2 linked regions of the Lichenibacterium dinghuense genome follow. The main gene of each other region encodes a partner of the protein of the gene in region 2 in a complex. Links are inferred from orthologs where the notes say so. Each region holds a gene or a part of one and is shown on either strand. Other genes may lie near its edges.

The links. The genes of interacting proteins can lie anywhere in the genome.
Region 1: the proteins of uvrB (region 2) and L7N97_RS05350 are in contact, whole or in part, in a crystal structure (PDB 7EGT), measured with the Thermus thermophilus proteins. The link is inferred for Lichenibacterium dinghuense from one-to-one orthologs. Residues at the interface, in WP_096411307.1 of Thermus thermophilus: Glu23, Leu25, Arg26, Asp27, Gly28, Glu29, Arg30, Phe31, Arg55, Glu326, Asp327, Phe328, Glu379, Ser382, Gln383, His398, Gly400, Arg401; in WP_096412145.1 of Thermus thermophilus: His654, Arg656, Phe657, Gln666, Asp668, Glu669, Lys680, Arg681, Leu682, Ser683, Lys685, Tyr686, Ala687.

What each region holds. Positions count from the first base shown.
Region 1 is NZ_JAJLMN010000001.1:1,106,983-1,112,990, forward strand. What follows is about bases 275-3,275. They hold L7N97_RS05350 (ATP-dependent helicase), read right to left. Parts: upstream 2,951-3,275; coding sequence 599-2,950; downstream 275-598. Other genes in these bases: L7N97_RS05345 (hypothetical protein), read left to right, coding at 275-591; L7N97_RS05355 (cold-shock protein), read right to left, coding at 3,128-3,275. In the rest of the region: L7N97_RS05340 (hypothetical protein), read left to right, coding at 1-104; more of L7N97_RS05345, read left to right, coding at 106-274; more of L7N97_RS05355, read right to left, coding at 3,276-3,337; L7N97_RS05360 (malonate--CoA ligase), read right to left, coding at 3,557-5,059; L7N97_RS05365 (class 1 fructose-bisphosphatase), read left to right, coding at 5,236-6,008. UniProt on the Escherichia coli protein: A helicase with DNA-dependent ATPase activity. Unwinds DNA duplexes with 3'-5' polarity. Translocates on single-stranded DNA with 3'-5' polarity. Initiates unwinding more efficiently from a nicked substrate than double-stranded DNA.
Region 2 is NZ_JAJLMN010000001.1:795,684-803,806, reverse strand. The notes cover bases 2,511-5,889. They hold uvrB (excinuclease ABC subunit UvrB), read right to left. Parts: upstream 5,540-5,889; coding sequence 2,711-5,539; downstream 2,511-2,710. Other genes in these bases: L7N97_RS03770 (DMT family transporter), read right to left, coding at 5,607-5,889. Also shown: L7N97_RS03790 (ATP-binding protein), read right to left, coding at 1-364; L7N97_RS03785 (HD domain-containing protein), read right to left, coding at 381-1,253; L7N97_RS30485 (HD domain-containing protein), read right to left, coding at 2,137-2,484; more of L7N97_RS03770, read right to left, coding at 5,890-6,488; L7N97_RS03765 (chloride channel protein), read right to left, coding at 6,485-7,831; L7N97_RS03760 (HEPN domain-containing protein), read right to left, coding at 7,879-8,123. UniProt on the Escherichia coli protein: The UvrABC repair system catalyzes the recognition and processing of DNA lesions. A damage recognition complex composed of 2 UvrA and 2 UvrB subunits scans DNA for abnormalities.

The sequences.
Region 1 (6,008 bases), 310 kb from region 2 along the record:
CCATAATCGACGATCTCGACGCGAGAGAGGACGAGCACTTTCCATTCGTGCGAATCAAATCTGATGGAACTTGGACGTTCGCGCGCAGTGCCGCGGCCGAGTGAGTTGCTCGACGTCGCTAGGCTGCTCGCCTCGTCGCAGGTCGGACCGCCGAACGATGCAATGGTCCGTCGCTCGATCTCGACAGCCTACTACGCCCTGTTTCATACTGTGCTTGAGGCTGGGGCTGATCGGTTCTTCGGCGCGCACAAGCGCGCTCAGGCGGGTCATGCCATCCTGTACCGATCCTTCGACCACGGCCGCATGAAGCGTGTCTGCGAGGATGCAGCCCGGAGCAGTCTTGCTCCGACGCTGCAGAGGCAACTCAGGCGCACCTCGTTCGACCCCGGCCTCCGCAGGTTCGCCGGCGCTTTCGTTCTACTTCAAGCTTCACGGCATGCCGCGGACTACGATCCAGCGGTGAGGCTTCAACACGAGGATGCCCTTGCGGCCATCGGTCGCGCCGAACAGGCCAGCACCTCGTTCGCTGCCGCGCCCGACGATGAGCGATCCGACCTGCTCGCCCTGATGCTCGGCGGCGGCCGGAGCTGACGTCGGCTCACGCCGCCTGCACGAAACTCTCCAGCACCATCTTTCGCCCGGCGCGGTCGAAGTCCACCGTGAGCTTGTTGCCGTCGACCGCCGCCACCGCGCCTGGCCCGAACTTCTGGTGCATCACGCGCGCGCCGACGGTGAAATGCGCCGTCTGGGTCGACTTCGCGATCAGTTCGCCCTCGATCACCCCCGGCAGGCGCGCCGTGCCCGAGGTCGCGCCGGCGCCCTGGCGCTGCGCCCGCTGCCACCCCGGCGTCGCGTAGGTGGAGGCGCCGAAGGCCTGCACGGTGTCGAAGCGCGACGGCCCGTAGCCCGACCGCTTCTCGCGCGCCGCCTCGGCGACCTCGACGTGAGCCTCGGGCAGTTCGTCGAGGAAGCGCGACGGGATCGTGGTCTGCCACAGGCCGTGGATGCGGCGGTTGGTGGCGAAGTAGATGAAGGCGCGGCGCTTGGCGCGGGTGATCCCCACGTAGGCGAGGCGCCGCTCCTCTTCGAGGCCCGCGCGGCCGTTGTCGTCGAGCGAGCGCTGGTGCGGGAACAACCCCTCCTCCCAGCCCGGCAGGAACACCGTGTCGAACTCCAGCCCCTTGGCGCCGTGCAGCGTCATGATGGAGACGCGCTCCTCCGTCCCGGCGTTCTCCGCGTCCATCACGAGCGAGATATGCTCCAGGAAGGACACGAGGTCGGGGAACTCCTCCATGGAGCGCACGAGCTCCTTGAGGTTTTCGAGGCGCCCCGCGGCCTCGGCGGAGCGGTCCTTCTGCCAGAAGTCGGTGTAGCCCGACTCCTCCAGGATGCGCTCGGCGAGCTCGGAATGCGGCACCGAGCCCAGGGCGGCCCGCCAGCGCGCGAAGTCCGACACCAGCGCCCGCAGGGTCTGGCGCTGCTTGGGCTTCAGCTCGTCGGTCTCGACCATCATGGCGGCCGAGGCCATCAGCGGCAGGTCGCGGTCGCGGCCGAAGGCGCGCAGCACGCCGACCGTCGAGTCGCCGAGGCCGCGCTTCGGCGTGTTGACGATGCGCTCGAAGGCGAGGTCGTCGTCGGGCTGGGCGACGCAGCGCAGGTAGGCCAGCGCGTCGCGGATCTCCAGCCGCTCGTAGAAGCGCGGGCCGCCGATCACGCGATACGGGAGCCCCAAGGTGATGAAGCGCTCCTCGAACTCGCGCATCTGGAACGAGGCACGCACGAGGACCGCGATCCCATCGAGCGAGTGCTTCTGCCGGTGGAGCTGCTCGATCTCCTCGCCGACCTGCCGCGCCTCCTCCTCCGAATCCCACACGCCGGAGACGACGGGCTTCGCGCCGGCCTCGCCCTCGGTGTAGAGGGTCTTGCCGAGCCGGTCCTCGTTGCGGGCGATCAGCCCCGAGGCGGCGCCGAGGATGTGGCCGGTCGAGCGGTAGTTGTTTTCCAGCTTCACCACGGCGGCGCCGGGGAAGTCGTGCTCGAAGCGCAGGATGTTGTCGACCTCGGCGCCGCGCCAGCCGTAGATCGACTGGTCGTCGTCGCCGACGCAGCACAGGTTGTGGCGCCCCTGCGCCAGCATGCGCAGCCACAAGTACTGGACCACGTTGGTGTCCTGGTACTCGTCGACCAGCATGTAGCGGAACCACGACTGGTAGCGCTCCAGCACGTCCGGGTTCTCGCGGAACAGGCGCAGGCATTCGAGCAGGAGGTCGCCGAAGTCGGTCGCGTTCAGCGTCTTCAGCCGCGCCTGGTAGGCGGCGTAGAGCGTGCCGCCCTTGCCGCCCGCGAAGGCGCCGGCCTCGCCGGGCGGCACACGGGCGGGGTCGAGGCCGCGGTTCTTCCAGGCGTCGATCTGGTGGGCGAGGCCGCGCGCCGGCCAGCGCTTGTCGTCGACGTTGGCGGCCTGCAGCACCTGCTTCAGCAGGCGGATCTGGTCGTCGGTGTCGAGGATGGTGAAGCCGCTCTTCAGACCGACGAGCTCGGCGTGGCGGCGCAGGATCTTGGTCGAGATGGCGTGGAAGGTGCCGAGCCAGGGCATGCCCTCGCCGGCCGGGCCGACGAGCCTGCCGATGCGCTCCTTCATCTCGCGCGCCGCCTTGTTCGTGAAGGTGACGGCGAGGATCTCGTGCGGCCGCGCGCGGCCCGTCGCGAGCAGGTGCGCGATGCGCGTCGTGAGCACGCGCGTCTTGCCCGTGCCGGCGCCCGCCAGCACCAGCACGGGGCCGTCGAGCGTCTCCACCGCGCGGCGCTGCTCGGCGTTGAGGCCGTCGAGATAGGGCGCCGCGATCTGGGCCCGGGCGCGATCGGCGATGCCGCCGGGGCGCGGCGCGGGGGCCGAAGGCGCGTGCACCGAGGGAACGGATGCCGGCTGGGCGGAGGTGGGTTCGGCCAAGGGCGGCTCCTGGGGGACCGGCCCCGGGCGGGGCCGTCCCGCGCGCGGGACGGGAACAGAAGCCGAACCTTTAGGCCGATCCCGCCCCGCGCGGAAGGGGCTCGGGACGGGAACGCGGAAAGGGCCGGAACACGTCCGGCCCTTCGATGTTGGATGGGATTGACCCCGTGAGGGGGATCACTCAGCCTTGAGGTTGTCGGCCGCCATCTTGCCCGAGCGCCGGTCGGCGACGAGCTCGTAGGTGATCTTCTGTCCTTCGTTGAGGCTCGACAGTCCCGCGCGCTCCACGGCGGAGATGTGGACGAACACGTCCTGCTTGCCGTCGTCGGGCTGGATGAAGCCGAAGCCCTTGGTCGCGTTGAACCACTTCACAGTGCCGGTCGCCATGATGTCTGTCCTTTCCTGAAATCAGGATTTGCCGTCCATTCCAGCGATGCGGGACTGGACGGCGGGTGGTACCGATTTGAGGAGAGAAGTCGTCAGCGGTGCGCCGTGATGGAGCGCACGAAGCCAATTCGTCCGGCCGTAATATCGATCCCATGAGATTAATCCGAACCGCTGTCCCGTTCAAGTCCGATCGGGTAAAAAGCGTGCTCTGGATTGCATTCAAGGGGTGAAGTGCGCGCGCAGCGCAGCCTTCTGCACCTTGCCCATGGCGTTGCGCGGGAGCTCGTCGACGAAGACGACGCGCCGCGGCTGCTTGAAGCGGGCGAGCCGGCCGGCGAGCGCGCCGAGCACGGCTTCGGCGTCGGGTCCGCCCTCGCGGGCCCGCACCACCACGGCGGTGACGGCCTCGCCGAGGTCGGCGTCCGGCAGGCCGATGACGGCGCTCTCGACCACGCCCGGCAGGGCGTCGATGGCTTCCTCGACCTCCTTCGGGTAGACGTTGTAGCCGCCCGTGATGACGAGGTCCTTGGCCCGGCCCACGATGGCGAGCGAGCCCGTCCCGTCGAACTGCCCGAGGTCGCCCGACACGAACCAGCCGTCGGCCGTGAACTCGGCCGCGGTCTTCTCGGGGTTGCGCCAGTAGCCCGCGAAGACATTGGGGCCGCGGATCTCGACCATGCCGGTTTCCCCGAGGCCCAGCGGGCCTCCGCTGGCCGGGTCGACCACCCGCACCTCCACGCCCGGCAGCGGCGGCCCGACGCGCCCCGGCACGCGCGGGCCGTCGTAGGGGTTGGAGGTCGTCATGTTGGTCTCGGTCATGCCGTAGCGCTCGAGGATCGCGTGGCCGGTGCGCGCCCGGAAGGCCGCGTGCGTGTCGGCGAGCAGCGGCGCGGAGCCCGACACCACGAGCCGCAGCCTCCGCGCCGCCGCCTCGAGGCCCGGCTCGGCGAGCAGGCGCGTGTAGAAGGTCGGCACGCCCATCATGGCGGTCGCGCGCGGCAGCAGGCGCAGCACCTCGGCGGGATCGAAGCGCGGCAGGAACAGGATCGCGCCGCCGGCCGCCAGCAGCGTGTTGGTGGCGACGAAGAGCCCGTGCGTGTGGAACACCGGCAGGGCGTGGAGCAGCACGTCCTCGGCCGTGAAGCGCCACAGCTCCGCCAGGGTCAGCGCGTTCGACAGCAGGTTGTCGTGGGTCAGCATGGCGCCCTTCGAGCGCCCCGTCGTGCCCGACGTGTACAGGATCGCGGCGAGGTCGCCCGGCCCGCGCTCCGCGTCGGCGAAGTCCGGCGGCTCGCCCGCGGCCAGCGCCATGAGGGTGCCGTCGCCGGCCGCGCCCAGGGTCTCGATCCGCGTGCCGGCCTCGCCGCCCGCGAGGCCGGCGAGCGTGACCCGGCGGGCCGGGTCGACCACGAGCAGGCGCGGCGCCGCGTCGGACGCGAAATAGCCGAGCTCGCCCGGCGTGTAGGCCATGTTGAGCGGCAGGTAGACGGCCCCGGCCCGCACGGTCGCGAGGTAGAGCGCCAGCGCTTCCACGCTCTTCTCGACCTGGGCGGCGACGCGGTCTCCCGGCCTCACCCCGAGCGCCCCCAGCGCCCGCGCGATCCGGCCCGACAGCGCGTCGAGGTCGCGGTAGGACAGCACGCGGCCCGCGGCCGTCTCGATCGCGCGGCGGTCGGGGTGGGGCGCCCGGGCCCTGAGGCCGGCGACGAGGTGGTTCGGCATGGTTCCTCCCGCGGTCCCCGGCCGTCGTGGCGGGCCGGGCGCGGCGCGACTGTCGTGAAAAAGCGCCGCGGGGTCCAGGGCCGAGCCGCCGGGCCCGCATCGGCGCCGCCTGCCACCGCGCCCCGTCTCGTGGTAACCCGGTGGGTGCAACCACGACACGGACACGAGGGCACGCCATGGCCGCCGAACTTCTCGCCGACTACCTTTCCCGCTGGGCCGGGGCCGACGCGGGGCGGCGCGACGTCGCCGCGACCGTGGAAGCGCTGGCCGACGCCTGCCGCGGCATCTCTGCCCTGGTGGCGCAGGGCAACCTCGAACAGGACCTCGGCGCCGCGGTGACCGAGAACGTCCAGGGCGAGACCCAGAAGGCGCTCGACGAGCTGACCGACCGCCTGCTGATCGAGGCCTGCCGCCGCGCCCCCGTGGCGGCCGTGGCCTCCGAGGAGGACGAACACCCCGTGCCGGTCGATCCCGACGGCAGGCTGCTCGTCGCCTTCGACCCGCTCGACGGCTCCTCCAACATCGACATCAACGTGTCGATCGGCACCATCTTCTCCGTGCTGCCGCGGCTCGACGGCGTGGACCCCGCCTCGGACGAGAGCTTCCTGCAGCCGGGCCGCGCCCAGCTCGCCGGCGGCTACGTGCTCTACGGCCCACAGACCACCCTCGTGATGACGGTGGGCGCGGGCTCGGTGTGCTTCACGCTGGACCGCAAGCGCGACGCCTTCGCGATGACCCACGCCAGGCTCGACATCCCGCGCGCCACGAAGGAGTTCGCCATCAACATGGCGAACCAGCGCCACTGGCCGGAGCCGGTGAAGCGCTACATCGATGAGTGCCTGCAGGGCGCCGAGGGCGCGCGCGGCGAGAACACCAACATGCGCTGGGTGGCGTCGCTGGTCGCGGACTGCAACCGCGTGCTGATGCGCGGCGGCGTGTTCCTGTATCC
Region 2 (8,123 bases):
GACTGCCGATGAGGAAGGCCGCCAGCGCGCCGACTCCGAATCGGCCATTCCGGATAACCTTCGTTTTTCCTGAAGCGTCAACAAATTCCTGCTTCCAAGAAACTGCAGAACGAAAGCTGGCTCCGGCATTAAAAAAATAGCCTTTGACTACCGCAAGTGTCATTCCAATTCCATTGTCGAAGACGGTCAGACGACCGTCGTCTCCTTCCAACTTAAGCTCAACTCGCACAAAAGGCTGATGTCCTTGGTCGTTACCCGCAATAACCAGAGATTCTTCAACTGCGTCCACTGAATTTTGAATGAGTTCTCTCACACCATAACCAGGATTATTTCCATAAAGCGGAGCTAGCAGCAGAGATAACATTTCTGCCTCTGCAACGTTAAATTTTATTCTCTCTGGAATATATCCGAGCTGGAGTTCCCTCTCTGATAAAGAGGACCGTACTCGACGCAGAAAAAAAACCTAAATTCGACAGACCATTTTCTGTTTGCCGTCCATATACCTCCCCGAATACCGCCCAGCAATTATCAATTTCCGACTGCAATCCGTCCAACCATTCGTTTAATCTCAAATAGTCTGAAACAGACAAAGGGTTTGCGTCGATGAATATCGCAAAAGGATCATCATGGGTCCTTGTGATATTCTTTATACTGGCGTGCACTCTCCATTCCTGCCGTGAAATCGGACTTTCAACAGGATGGACAAGAGCACGAAGTGGAGGGGCTCGACTCGCTTGCAGCTGCGCATAATCGGCTATCCGGAGCATAGCCATTAGAAACACGATATGCGTTCTATTGAAATCCCGTAGATCGAACTTAGCCTCGATGTACTTAAAATGTTTTCTCAAGGGATCGCCGTGGCTCCTTGCTATGAGACCGACCAGATCACACTCTTCAGTCTTGAAGCCAGCCATAAGGTTGGGTAGACCCAAAGTGACATCTAGCCCGAGCGCAAGATCGTGAGCAAGCCGTGGATGATTGCGGCGCAGAAACTCGCCTATCAATCTGCGATGTCTGTCTGTATATTCATTGATATTGCCCGGAAGTTCGTTCACGCCCTTCGTGTCTCCAAAAATTCCTTCAAGATTTTTCTGATTGAACCGTTTAGCTTCTTCGAAGAAGCTATTCCAAAGCGAAGGCCAGCTTACATTATCTAGAGCTGTTTCCGTCCGGTTTGATTCGGGACGGTGTAGCGGTTTCGGTCGGGTTGTGATTCGGTGAGGGCTACCTTTGCGGGATGCCCCTGATGCCAAGAGCCCTGTCTGCGGACCTACGCGAGCGTGTTCTGGCCGCTATTGAGGCGGGCTCCTCCTGCCGCCAGGCGGCCGAGCGTTTCGGTGTCGGGATCGCGACGGCGATCCGCTGGCAAGCCCGCTTCCGGGCCGAAGGCGTGGTCGCGGCCAAGCCGATGGGCGGAGACCAGCGCTCCCGCAACATCGAGGCCCACGCGGAGATGATCCTGCAGGCGTGCGAGGCGGAGCCGCAGGCGTACCTGCGCGAGCTGCGTGAAAGCTTGCGCGAGAAGGGTGTCAGCACGAGCACGAGCGGGCTGCACCGCTTCTTCGCGCGCCACAAGATCAGCCGTAAAAAAGGGATCTGCACGCCGCCGAGCAAAGCCGTCCCGACGTGATGAAGGCGCGCGAGGACTGGTTCGAGGGTCAACTCGACGTGGACCCCGAGCGGGTCGTCTTTCTCGATGAGACAGCGGCGGCCACCAACATGACCCGCCGCCATGGCCGGGCCAGGCGTGGCGAGCGCTGCCGCATCGCGGTGCCGCACGGGCACTACAAGACCACCACGGTCACGGCGGCCCTGCGGGAAGCGGTCCCTTTGCGATCGAACTGATGGACGGCGCCACAAACGGGGCGCGGTTTCTGGCCTACGTCACCGACATCCTCATCCCGGCTCTCAGGCCCGGCGACACGGTCGTGATGGACAACCTAAGCGCTCACAAGGTGAAAGGCGTGCGGGAGGCCATCGAAACAGCGGGGGCTCGCTTGCTCTACCTTCCGGCATACAGCCCTGACTTCAATCCCATCGAGAACGCCTTCGCCAAGCTGAAGGCCTTGCTTCGCACAGCGGCGGCCCGCACCGTCACGGATCTGCGCGTCGCCATCCGGAAAGCCTTCACCCGCTTCACCCCTGACGAGTGCCGTAACTACCTCGCCGCGGCTGGCTACGATGCCTACGACCCCACCTGATCGGAAATAGCTCTAACGTGCTGTAGACCCGTGAATGATTATGATCAATCAATCTTGTAAAATGGGTTTCTGTTAAATGCATACCTGCGTCATGACAAAAGCACGCCAGCAGGAAATATGACAAATCCCGCGCAGACAATATTCTTTGAGCCGTCGATGACGCAAACTCGATTCCAGTTTTGAAGACGTCAAGGCTATGCGCCGCAGAATGATCAGTGTAGTGTTTGAAAAATGGTGTATTGGAGTGCTGAAACCATTCGTAGAATCTATTCAAAGCAGGCATGGTGATTGGAACGACACTTCCATCAGGCCGGAAGGTGTCGGCGACGTAATCTGGCAGCTGTTTTTCGATTGAGTGCGAACTTATCAAGTCGGTCTCCATCGATACGTTGTGGGAGCATGAGTATGTTTGCGATCGAACCGATACAAACGAAGCGTATTAGTCTATTATTCGCGAACCTTGATCTGCGTCCGGCATTCACAGGACGAGTCTCAATGAAATCTAAGAGTCACCTCCGCCCCCGCCCCTTCCGCCAGTTGCTCACCCCCGGGTCGGGCCGCTCCGGCCGAACGTAGGTCTCGCCCCCGGCCGGCGCCTCCTCGCGCCCCGGCCCCATCTCGTCGAGCCTGGGTTTACGCGCTCGTCCCTCGGCGCCCCGCGCCGGCCCGGCCTCGCCGCCCCCGAAGTTGTGCGGCCCCATGTCGGCGTCGCGCGGCTTGCGCGGCCCGCCCTGCGCGGCCGAGCGCGCCATCGCGGCCCCGCGCGCGGTCCCCGACGGCACCGACCCCGGCCGCCCCGCTGTCGAGCGGCCCGTGCCGGCCGGCAGGTTCGCGGCGGCGCCGAAGGTGCGCTCGCCCGCGTAGCGGCCCGCCTCGCGCTCGACGTCGGCCTGGCGCGCCATCGGGTCGGCCCCGATGGCGAGGTCGGTCGCCTCCAGGCGCTTCAGCTCGTCGCGCAGCCGCGCCGCCTCCTCGAACTCGAGGTTCGCCGCCGCGGCGCGCATGCGCTTCTCGATGTCGGCGATGGCGGCCTTGAGGTTGTGGCCCATCAGGGCCTCGGGCGCGGCGAGGCCGGTGTCGACCGTGACGTGGTCGGCCTCGTAGACGCTCTGCAGGATGTCGGCGATGCCGCGCTTGATGGTGGCGGGGGTGATGCCGTTGGCGGCGTTGTAGGCCTCCTGCTTCTCGCGGCGGCGCACCGTCTCGGCCATGGCGCGGTCCATCGAGCCGGTGACGTTGTCGGCGTAGAGCACCACCTTGCCCTCGACGTTGCGGGCCGCGCGGCCGATCGTCTGGATCAGCGACGTCTCGGAGCGGAGGAACCCCTCCTTGTCGGCGTCGAGGATGCCCACGAAGGCGCATTCCGGGATGTCGAGGCCCTCGCGTAAAAGGTTGATGCCCACCAGCACGTCGAAGGTGCCGAGGCGCAGGTCGCGGATGATCTCGATGCGCTCGATCGTGTCGATGTCCGAGTGCATGTAGCGCACCTTCACGTTGTTGTCGTGGAGGTACTCGGTCAGGTCCTCGGCCATGCGCTTGGTCAGCACGGTGACGAGCGAGCGGTAGCCCTTGGCGGCCGTGTCGCGGATCTCGCCCAGCACGTCGTCGACTTGGCTGCGGGCGGGGCGCACCTCGACCGGCGGGTCGATGAGCCCCGTGGGGCGGATCACCTGCTCGACGAAGACGCCCTGCGCGCGCTCGATCTCCCACGGGCCCGGCGTCGCCGACACGTGCACGGTCTGCGGCCGCATCGCGTCCCATTCCTCGAAGCGCAGGGGGCGGTTGTCGAGGCAGGAGGGCAGGCGGAAGCCGTATTCGGCCAGCGTCGCCTTGCGGCGGAAGTCGCCCTTGTACATGGCGCCGATCTGCGGGACCGTGACGTGGCTCTCGTCCGTGAACACGAGGGCGTTGTCGGGCAGGTATTCGAACAGGGTCGGCGGCGGCTCGCCCGGCTGGCGGCCGGTGAGGTAGCGCGAATAGTTCTCGATGCCCTGGCACACGCCGGTGGCCTCCAGCATCTCCAGGTCGAACAGCGTGCGCTGCTCCAGCCGCTGCGCTTCGAGCAGCCGCCCCTGCGCGAAGAGCTGGTCGAGCCGCTCCTTCAGCTCGGCCTTGATGGCCTTGATGCTCTGGATGAGGGTCGGCCGCGGGGTGACGTAGTGCGAGTTGGCGTAAACCTTGGCGAACTTCAGGTCGTTGGTCTTCTTGCCGGTGAGCGGGTCGAATTCCTGGATCGACTCCACCTCGTCGCCGAAGAAGTTGAAGCGCCAGCCGCGGTCCTCGTAGTGGGCCGGGAACATCTCCACCGTGTCGCCGCGGACGCGGAAGTTGCCGCGCGTGAAGTCCGGCGTGCGCTTGTACTGCAGCGCCACGAGGTCGGCGATGAGCTGGCGCTGGTCGATGCGGTCGCCGACGCTCACCGTGAACGTCATGGCCGTGTAGGTTTCGACCGAGCCGATGCCGTAGATGCAGGACACGGAGGCGACGATGATGACGTCGTCGCGCTCCAGCAGCGACCGGGTGGCGGCGTGGCGCATCCGGTCGATCTGCTCGTTGATGGTCGACTCCTTCTCGATGTAGGTGTCACTCCGCGGCACGTAGGCCTCGGGCTGGTAGTAGTCGTAGTAGGAGACGAAATATTCCACCGCGTTGTCGGGGAAGAAGCTCTTGAACTCGCCGTAGAGCTGCGCCGCCAGGGTCTTGTTGGGGGCGAGGATGAGGGCGGGGCGGCCCGTCTCGGCGATCACCTGCGCCATGGTGAAGGTCTTGCCAGAGCCGGTGACGCCGAGCAGCACCTGGTCGCGCTCGGTGTTCTTCACGCCGGCCACGAGCTCGCGGATCGCGGTGGGCTGGTCGCCCTTCGGCTCGTAGTCGCTGTGGATCCTGAAGCGGATGCCGCCCTCGCTCTTCTCCGGCCGGGCGGGGCGGTGCGGCACCCAGGGCCTGGCGCTGATGCGGGCGTCGCCGCTCTTCAGCAGCCGCTCCAGCACGTCGGCCGTGGCGGCCGCGCCGGTCACGCCGCGGGCGAGCTGGATCGTCCCGCCGCCGTCGGCCGGCGGCGCGGGCTCGAAGCGGGCCTGCGGGGCTTCGCCGAAGCCGCCGCGCGTGGGGTCCCGGTCCGCCACGGCGGCGGGGGAGCGCGGCTCGTTCAGGGCGGGGTTCAGCAGGGCGGCGAGGTGCTCGTCGAGCGGCACGAGGTCGGGCCGGCCGGCCTTGGGGGCCGCGCCGCGCCGGGGCTTCTTGGCCTCGGGCGCCGCCGCCGCGGCCTTGGGCCGGCCCGGCTTGCGGGCGGGAGCGTCGATCGTGTCGGCGTCGGCGGGCGTGCGGCTCTTCGGCATGCCGGCAATATGGGGTCGCGCGGGCGGGACGGGAAGCCGCGATCCGCCGCGCCCCGCCGGTCCCCGCTCACGGCACCGGCGCCACCCCGTCGGCCACGGGCCGCCCCCGCAGCCGCTCGCGCGCGAAGACCGCGAGGCCGGAGGCGATGATGATGGCCGAGCCCAGCACCACGCTCGGCCCCGGCACGTCGCCCCACACGGCGTAGCCCATCAGGGCCGCCCACACGATCGAGGCATATTGGAACGGCGCGAGCAGCGAGGCCGGCGCCAGCGCCAGCGCGCGGGTGATGCACACGAAGCAGCACATCGACACGGCGCCCACCAGGGTCATCAGGCCGAGGTCGAAGGCGCCGGGCGACACGAAGCCGGTGGGCAGCAGCGCCGCGCCGGCGAGGCCGGTGCCGAGGTACTGCCAGGCGGTGAGGGTGAGCCAGCCCGAGCGGCGCAGGCGGCGCGTCACCGTCACCGAACCCGCGAAGGCGGTGGCGCCGACGATCGCCACCAGCGCGGGCGCCGAGAAGGACGCGCCCGAGGGGCGCAGCGCCAGCACCACGCCCCCGAAGCCGACCGCCACCGCGGTCCAGCGGAAGGCGCCCACCGGCTCGCCGAGGAACAGCGCCGACAGCGCCGTGATGATCAGCGGCGCCGCGAGGTAGAAGCACATCACGTCGGCCAGCGGCAGGTCCCGCGTGGCGAAGTAGAAGGCGAAGCTGTCCACCAGCGCGCAGGCGATGCGCAGGGCGTGGGGGCGCCACTGGTCGCGGATGTCGAGCTCCGGCCGCCGCCACAGCACCAGCGGCACCAGCACGGCGCCGGCGCCGAGGCTGCGCAGCGCCAGGAGCTCCGGCACGCCGTAGGGCCCCACCAGCCACTTGCCGAGCGCGTCGTTGAGCGCGAACAGCAGCACGCCGAGCGAGTAGAGCGCGATGCCGCCGCCGGGACCGCTCAATGCTTCTCCGCCCGCATGGCCCGATCGGCGCCGCCCTCGGGCACCGGCATGAAGTTGCGCGACAGCGTGTGGTAGACCCCGTGCGGGTAGACGGCCTTCGACACCGCGTTGGCAAGCAGCGCGCAGACCATGATGGGGATCACGAGGCCGTGGTTCTCCGTCATCTCGTCGACGATGACGAAGGAGGTGATCGGCGCCTGCACGACGCCGGACAGGTAGCTCACCATGCCGAGGATGGTCAGCACGCCGATCGGCGTCATGGGCAGCAGCCCGTGCAGGTCCGCCGCGAGGCCGGCCCCCACCGCCAGCGAGGGCGCGAAGATGCCGCCCGGGATGCCGCTGATCGAGGACAGGACGGTGGCCAGGAACTTCATCGGCCCGAAGCTCGCCGGCACCGTCGACGTGCCGTGGAGAATGGCCTTGGCCTGCTCGTAGCCCGTGCCGAAGACGCTGTTCTCGGCCCCCAGGCCGCACAGCGCCACGCCGAGCCCGCACAGCGCCGCGAAGAGGATCGGCCGGGTCCGGATGGCCGCTCCCACGGCGCCGGGCAGGCCGCGGCCGACCTCGATCAGGGCGCGGCTGAAGAGCCCGCCGAAGAGCCCGCCCGCGACCGCGATGACCGGCACGGCCAGCCATTCGAAGCCGAACGGCATGGCGTCCGAGGTGCGGCCGAAATAGGTGTAGTCGCCGATGAGCGCGAGCGAGGTCAGGCCAGCGGCGATCACCGTGCCGAGGATCAGGCCGCTGGTGCGCTCCTCGAAGGAGCGGCTCATCTCCTCGATGCCGAAGATGATGCCGGCCAGGGGGGCGTTGAAGGCCGCGGCGATGCCGGCCGCCGAGCCGGCGATCAGCAGCCCCGGCTGGCGGTGCGGCGCGAGGCGCCCGAGCGCGTACATCACGGAGGCGCCGACCTGCACGGTGGGGCCCTCGCGCCCCGTCGAGGCGCCGCAGGCGAGGCCGAGGATCAGCAGCAGGATCTTGCCCGCCGCGACCTGCAGGCTCACCAACGGCTGGCGCCGGACGGGGTCGGCCGTCTGGTGCGCCGCGATGACCTGCGGGATGCCGCTGCCGCCCGAGGTGGGAAAGTAGCGCCGCGCGAGCCAGGCCGACAGCGCGAAGCCGAGCGGCGTCACGACGAAGGGCGCGGCGGGAGACCGGTCCACCACGGCGGCGAACAGCGACTGCGCGCGGTCGGCCAGCAGCGCCATGGCGACCGCGAGCCCGCCCACCGCGAGGCCGCCGAAGAGGTAGATGGCACGCCGCCGGATGCGGGGCCACCAGATGCGAAAGGCGCGGAGGCGGAGGCTGCGCCGGAGCGTGCGGTGGCGTGGGGACGACGACATGCGCCCCGTATCGGGGATTCGCCCGGGCGCCACAACACCGGAAGGCGTCAGGGCAGGGCGGCGAGCTTGGATTCGACGAGGGCGACGAACCGGATGGCTTCGTCGACAGCCTCTCGCGCTTCGTCAGGCGTCGCCCGCATCCTGTCTCCGACACCGTAGTCCGCCACAGCCTTGAACTCGTAGGCTCTGGACAGGAACACACGCAGGGTCGGCCCGAAACTCTCGTCGTTCCGGACCAAGCGGGCGAACTCGGTGTGGACGCCGTTGTGCGTCTTCAGCACGCGGCTTGTCC